Regions from separate parts of the Chengkuizengella sp. SCS-71B genome, predicted to be linked through region 2. Evidence: a T-box and tRNA genes for the amino acid it is inferred to sense, from the RefSeq annotation. Region 2 holds a T-box; the other regions hold tRNA genes.
What was found. The T-box of region 2 lies ahead of ileS (isoleucine--tRNA ligase). A T-box ahead of a tRNA ligase gene usually reads a tRNA of that ligase, here a tRNA-Ile.

Region 1 (2,266 bases), 1.8 Mb from region 2:
AAGTTAACACATTAAGCATTCCGCCTGGGGAGTACGGTCGCAAGACTGAAACTCAAAGGAATTGACGGGGACCCGCACAAGCAGTGGAGTATGTGGTTTAATTCGAAGCAACGCGAAGAACCTTACCAGGTCTTGACATCCCTTTGAACGCTGTAGAGATATGGCTTTCCTTCGGGACAAAGGAGACAGGTGGTGCATGGTTGTCGTCAGCTCGTGTCGTGAGATGTTGGGTTAAGTCCCGCAACGAGCGCAACCCTTAATCTTAGTTGCCAGCAAGTGAAGTTGGGCACTCTAAGGTGACTGCCGGTGACAAACCGGAGGAAGGTGGGGATGACGTCAAATCATCATGCCCCTTATGACCTGGGCTACACACGTACTACAATGGTCGGTACAAAGGGCAGCGAAGCCGCGAGGTGGAGCCAATCCCAACAAAGCCGATCTCAGTTCGGATTGCAGGCTGCAACTCGCCTGCATGAAGTCGGAATTGCTAGTAATCGCGGATCAGCATGCCGCGGTGAATACGTTCCCGGGTCTTGTACACACCGCCCGTCACACCACGAGAGTTTACAACACCCGAAGTCGGTGAGGTAACCCCTTGGGGAGCCAGCCGCCGAAGGTGGGGTAGATGATTGGGGTGAAGTCGTAACAAGGTAGCCGTATCGGAAGGTGCGGCTGGATCACCTCCTTTCTATGGAGAATACAGTTCACTCGTTTTCAGTTTTGAGAGTGCAAGGCACTCTATACATTCGTTTGGTGATGATGGCGGAGGGGTACCACGCGTTCCCATACCGAACACGACCGTTAAGCCCTCCAGCGCCGATGGTACTTGGACCGCAAGGTCCTGGGAGAGTAGGACGTTGCCAAGCGGTACGGGCCCTTAGCTCAGCTGGTTAGAGCGCACCCCTGATAAGGGTGAGGTCGGTGGTTCGAGTCCACTAGGGCCCACCACAAACGTACCGAATAAATAAAACGAATAAAATACCACATCATACTATCCCTTAAACATATGGGACGTGCTCCTCGCAGCACACCATTACCTTTTTGGGTTTAAATTATGGGGCCATAGCTCAGCTGGGAGAGCGCCTGCTTTGCACGCAGGAGGTCAGCGGTTCGATCCCGCTTGGCTCCACCATAGAGGCAAAAACTTCAAGAAATGGTTTGAAAAAACGGTTGACTGAAGAAAAGCAGATGTGGTAAGATATTTTTTGTCGCAAAAAACACCACAAAGGTGGATCAAGCGACTGATGTTCCTTGAAAACTAGATAGCGAAAGCAAAGAAGCATTAATTAGCAAATGGAATTCTCAATTATGAGTGATCATATAAAACATCGAACTTAATGGTTAAGCTATTAAGAGCACACGGAGGATGCCTAGGCGCTAGGAGCCGAAGAAGGACGTGGCGAACAACGAAATGCCTCGGGGAGTCGTAAGCAGACCTCGATCCGGGGATGTCCGAATGGGGGAACCCACGTACTGTAATAGGTACGTACCCTAGACTGAATACATAGGTCTAGCGGAGGCAGACCAGGGGAACTGAAACATCTAAGTACCCTGAGGAAGAGAAAACAAAAGTGATTCCGTCAGTAGCGGCGAGCGAACGCGGATTAGCCCAAACCAACAGGCTTGCCTGTTGGGGTTGTGGGACACTCCACATGGAGTTACAAAGGAATGATTTAGGTGAAGCGTCTGGAAAGGCGAACCAAAGAGGGTAAAAGTCCTGTAACTAAAAAATCATTCTCTCCGGAGTGGATCCCGAGTAGTGCGGGGCACGTGAAACCCCGTATGAATCTGGCAGGACCATCTGCCAAGGCTAAATACTCCCTAGCGACCGATAGTGAAGCAGTACCGTGAGGGAAAGGTGAAAAGGACCCCGGGAGGGGAGTGAAATAGAACCTGAAACCGTGTGCTTACAAGAAGTCAGAGCCCGTTTAATGGGTGATGGCGTGCCTTTTGTAGAATGAACCGGCGAGTTACGTTAGCATGCAAGGTTAAAGTGAAGAGCTGGAGCCGCAGCGAAAGCGAGTCTGAATAGGGCGGTATGAGTATGTTGACGTAGACCCGAAACCGTGTGATCTACCCCTGTCCAGGGTGAAGGTGAGGTAACACTCACTGGAGGCCCGAACCCACTTATGTTGAAAAATGAGGGGATGAGGTGGGGGTAGCGGAGAAATTCCAATCGAACTCGGAAATAGCTGGTTCTCCCCGAAATAGCTTTAGGGCTAGCCTTGGGGGTGAGTCGTGGAGGTAGAGCACTGATTGGGTGCGG
Region 2 (2,266 bases):
ATAAGGTTTATGTAACTCAACCGTTTCATTCAGTGGTGTAATAGAAAGATTTTTTAGTTCTTCTATGCTTTTAGGAGCATATTGGTGATTACATTGGTCGCATTGCCAAACATTTAAAGGTGTTCCCCAATATCTTTTACGACTGATATTCCAATCTACCATTTGTTCTAGAAATTTTCCAAACCTACCATATTTAATGTGCTCAGGATGCCAAGTCACTTTCTCATTATTTTGGATAAATTGTTCCTTCAATGCTGTTGTTTTGATAAACCAGCTTTCGTTTGCATAATACAAAAGAGGTGAATCACAACGCCAACAATGAGGGTAGTTATGTTCATATTTTTCTTTACTGAATAATAAACCTTTTTCTGCAAGGTAACGAACAATATCTACATCACAGTCTTTTACAAAACGTCCTTCAAAATTAGGAACTTCATCAGTATACTGCCCTTTTTCATTCACAACGTTTACAAAAGAAAAATGATGATCTTGAACAACCTTATAATCATCTTCTCCGTATGCAGGCGCAATATGAACGATACCTGTACCACTATCCTCAGTTACATAATCCGCTTCTACCACCTTATGTCCAACTTCTACCTTTACGAAATCAAACGGAGGTATATAGGAAAATCCTTTTAATTCTGATCCCAAATGTACAGATAGGATTTCATAATTCTTCTTTAAAACTGAATCTGCTAATGATTCTGCTACTATAAATACCTCATTATCTACTTTCGCTCGAACATACCTCATTGCTGGATGTACTGCAAGTGCCACGTTAGCTGGCAAAGTCCAAGGTGTAGTAGTCCATCCAAGAAAGTACTCATTGTCACGATTTTGAATCTTGAATTTTACTGTTGCAGTTAAATCCTTTATCATCTTATATCCTTGTGCTACCTCATGAGAACTAAGGGACGTTTGACAACTAGGACAATAAGGGGATACTCGATGTCCTTTATTAAGCAAGCCTTTTTCATGAACCGTACCAAGGATATACCATATACTTTCAATGTATTCATTTTCTAATGTTACATATGGATTATCCATGTCTACCCAATACCCTAGTTGTTCAGTAAAATCTCGCCAATGCTTTTCATATTTAAAAACACTTTCTTTGCATTTCTCTATAAAAGCTTCAACACCATAATTTTCGATTTCATTTTTACCTGAGATGCCTAGCTCTTTTTCAACTCCTAATTCAACAGGCAATCCATGAGTATCCCACCCTGCTTTTCTCATGACCTGATGTCCAGTCATCGTTTTATATCTTGCAACAACGTCCTTAATTGTTCTACCTAATGCATGACCAACATGCGGTAATCCATTTGCAGTAGGAGGTCCTTCATAAAATACAAAGGAGGGTTTCCCTTCTCTATTATCTATAGATTTTTTAAAAGTATTTTCTTTAGACCAATGTTTTCTGACACGTTCTTCTCGTTGTTGAACCGTTTCTTTAATATTTTCTCGTTTCATTAGATATCGCTCCTAAAAATTTATTTAAAAAGCACACAAAAACCCATCCCTATAACAAGGGACGGGTTTAACCGCGATACCACCCTAATTCTATTGAATAAAGTCGTTCATCAATAGCACTTAGCAACGTACAATCATACGCGTTCCTTTTAACGGTAGACACCCGTTCAAGCTTAATCCATTTCAGCTTGACTTCTCGGAGAGGATTTTCAATTATGATCTGAACACTGGCTTTCAGCATATACCAGCTCTCTGGGGAACAAAATCATAAAATACTTGTTCTCGTCATCAAATTTGTGTGCTTTAAATTGGAAATAATTATAACTTATACGCTGCCTCTATGTCAATCAAGTTACTTTTCCACAATCTGTAGTTGACATCATTACATTTAACGTTATATACTGTAAAAGAAAATATTACAGTTAATGATAATTCATAATTAAAGGAGAAATAAAAATGGCACAAAATAATGAAGAATACTTAAATAAAGTTCAAGAAAGCAAAAAGAATGCAGAAGCACCAAAAAAATTAACGGACCAAAATTTCTTTACTATTGCAAAAGAAAGAAGTTCTGTTCGTTTTTATGATTCAGAGTTTAAAATAGATGAAAGAGAAATTAGAGAAATTTTAGAAACGGCTATCCTAGCCCCATCATCTAGCAATTTACAGCCATGGAGATTCTTAGTGATTCACAATCAAGAATTACAAGAAAAATTACTACCAATTGCAGCAAACCAACAACAAGTTGTTGATTCATCTGCGGTTATAGCTGTGTTAGGAGATTTAGAAG
Region 3 (2,266 bases), 2.2 Mb from region 2:
CTGAAACTCAAAGGAATTGACGGGGACCCGCACAAGCAGTGGAGTATGTGGTTTAATTCGAAGCAACGCGAAGAACCTTACCAGGTCTTGACATCCCTTTGAACGCTGTAGAGATATGGCTTTCCTTCGGGACAGAGGAGACAGGTGGTGCATGGTTGTCGTCAGCTCGTGTCGTGAGATGTTGGGTTAAGTCCCGCAACGAGCGCAACCCTTAATCTTAGTTGCCAGCAAGTGAAGTTGGGCACTCTAAGGTGACTGCCGGTGACAAACCGGAGGAAGGTGGGGATGACGTCAAATCATCATGCCCCTTATGACCTGGGCTACACACGTACTACAATGGTCGGTACAAAGGGCAGCGAAGCCGCGAGGTGGAGCCAATCCCAACAAAGCCGATCTCAGTTCGGATTGCAGGCTGCAACTCGCCTGCATGAAGTCGGAATTGCTAGTAATCGCGGATCAGCATGCCGCGGTGAATACGTTCCCGGGTCTTGTACACACCGCCCGTCACACCACGAGAGTTTACAACACCCGAAGTCGGTGAGGTAACCCCTTGGGGAGCCAGCCGCCGAAGGTGGGGTAGATGATTGGGGTGAAGTCGTAACAAGGTAGCCGTATCGGAAGGTGCGGCTGGATCACCTCCTTTCTATGGAGAATACAGTTCACTCGTTTTCAGTTTTGAGAGTGCAAGGCACTCTATACATTCGTTTGGTGATGATGGCGGAGGGGTACCACGCGTTCCCATACCGAACACGACCGTTAAGCCCTCCAGCGCCGATGGTACTTGGACCGCAAGGTCCTGGGAGAGTAGGACGTTGCCAAGCGGTACGGGCCCTTAGCTCAGCTGGTTAGAGCGCACCCCTGATAAGGGTGAGGTCGGTGGTTCGAGTCCACTAGGGCCCACCACAAACGTACCGAATAAATAAAACGAATAAAATACCACATCATACTATCCCTTAAACATATGGGACGTGCTCCTCGCAGCACACCATTACCTTTTTGGGTTTAAATTATGGGGCCATAGCTCAGCTGGGAGAGCGCCTGCTTTGCACGCAGGAGGTCAGCGGTTCGATCCCGCTTGGCTCCACCATAGAGGCAAAAACTTCAAGAAATGGTTTGAAAAAACGGTTGACTGAAGAAAAGCAGATGTGGTAAGATATTTTTTGTCGCAAAAAACACCACAAAGGTGGATCAAGCGACTGATGTTCCTTGAAAACTAGATAGCGAAAGCAAAGAAGCATTAATTAGCAAATGGAATTCTCAATTATGAGTGATCATATAAAACATCGAACTTAATGGTTAAGCTATTAAGAGCACACGGAGGATGCCTAGGCGCTAGGAGCCGAAGAAGGACGTGGCGAACAACGAAATGCCTCGGGGAGTCGTAAGCAGACCTCGATCCGGGGATGTCCGAATGGGGGAACCCACGTACTGTAATAGGTACGTACCCTAGACTGAATACATAGGTCTAGCGGAGGCAGACCAGGGGAACTGAAACATCTAAGTACCCTGAGGAAGAGAAAACAAAAGTGATTCCGTCAGTAGCGGCGAGCGAACGCGGATTAGCCCAAACCAACAGGCTTGCCTGTTGGGGTTGTGGGACACTCCACATGGAGTTACAAAGGAATGATTTAGGTGAAGCGTCTGGAAAGGCGAACCAAAGAGGGTAAAAGTCCTGTAACTAAAAAATCATTCTCTCCGGAGTGGATCCCGAGTAGTGCGGGGCACGTGAAACCCCGTATGAATCTGGCAGGACCATCTGCCAAGGCTAAATACTCCCTAGCGACCGATAGTGAAGCAGTACCGTGAGGGAAAGGTGAAAAGGACCCCGGGAGGGGAGTGAAATAGAACCTGAAACCGTGTGCTTACAAGAAGTCAGAGCCCGTTTAATGGGTGATGGCGTGCCTTTTGTAGAATGAACCGGCGAGTTACGTTAGCATGCAAGGTTAAAGTGAAGAGCTGGAGCCGCAGCGAAAGCGAGTCTGAATAGGGCGGTATGAGTATGTTGACGTAGACCCGAAACCGTGTGATCTACCCCTGTCCAGGGTGAAGGTGAGGTAACACTCACTGGAGGCCCGAACCCACTTATGTTGAAAAATGAGGGGATGAGGTGGGGGTAGCGGAGAAATTCCAATCGAACTCGGAAATAGCTGGTTCTCCCCGAAATAGCTTTAGGGCTAGCCTTGGGGGTGAGTCGTGGAGGTAGAGCACTGATTGGGTGCGGGGCCCGTCAAGGGTTACCAAGCTCAGTCAAACTCCGAATGCCATA

Region 1: it encodes a tRNA-Ile, which carries the amino acid that the T-box ahead of ileS (isoleucine--tRNA ligase) is inferred to sense. The anticodon was not compared.
Region 3: it encodes a tRNA-Ile, which carries the amino acid that the T-box ahead of ileS (isoleucine--tRNA ligase) is inferred to sense. The anticodon was not compared.

What each region holds. Positions count from the first base shown of each region.
Region 1 covers NZ_JAZHSH010000001.1:4,043,137-4,045,402, reverse strand. The annotation lists rRNA gene VQL36_RS19735 (16S ribosomal RNA) at 1-688, shown strand, start outside; rRNA gene rrf (5S ribosomal RNA) at 750-866, shown strand; tRNA gene VQL36_RS19725 (tRNA-Ile) at 872-948, shown strand; tRNA gene VQL36_RS19720 (tRNA-Ala) at 1,057-1,132, shown strand; rRNA gene VQL36_RS19715 (23S ribosomal RNA) at 1,340-2,266, shown strand, end outside.
Region 2 covers NZ_JAZHSH010000001.1:2,283,962-2,286,227, reverse strand. The annotation lists gene ileS (isoleucine--tRNA ligase) at 1-1,476, opposite strand, end outside; T-box leader at 1,531-1,774, opposite strand; gene VQL36_RS11135 (nitroreductase family protein) at 1,933-2,266, shown strand, end outside.
Region 3 covers NZ_JAZHSH010000001.1:56,669-58,934, reverse strand. The annotation lists rRNA gene VQL36_RS00320 (16S ribosomal RNA) at 1-643, shown strand, start outside; rRNA gene rrf (5S ribosomal RNA) at 705-821, shown strand; tRNA gene VQL36_RS00310 (tRNA-Ile) at 827-903, shown strand; tRNA gene VQL36_RS00305 (tRNA-Ala) at 1,012-1,087, shown strand; rRNA gene VQL36_RS00300 (23S ribosomal RNA) at 1,295-2,266, shown strand, end outside.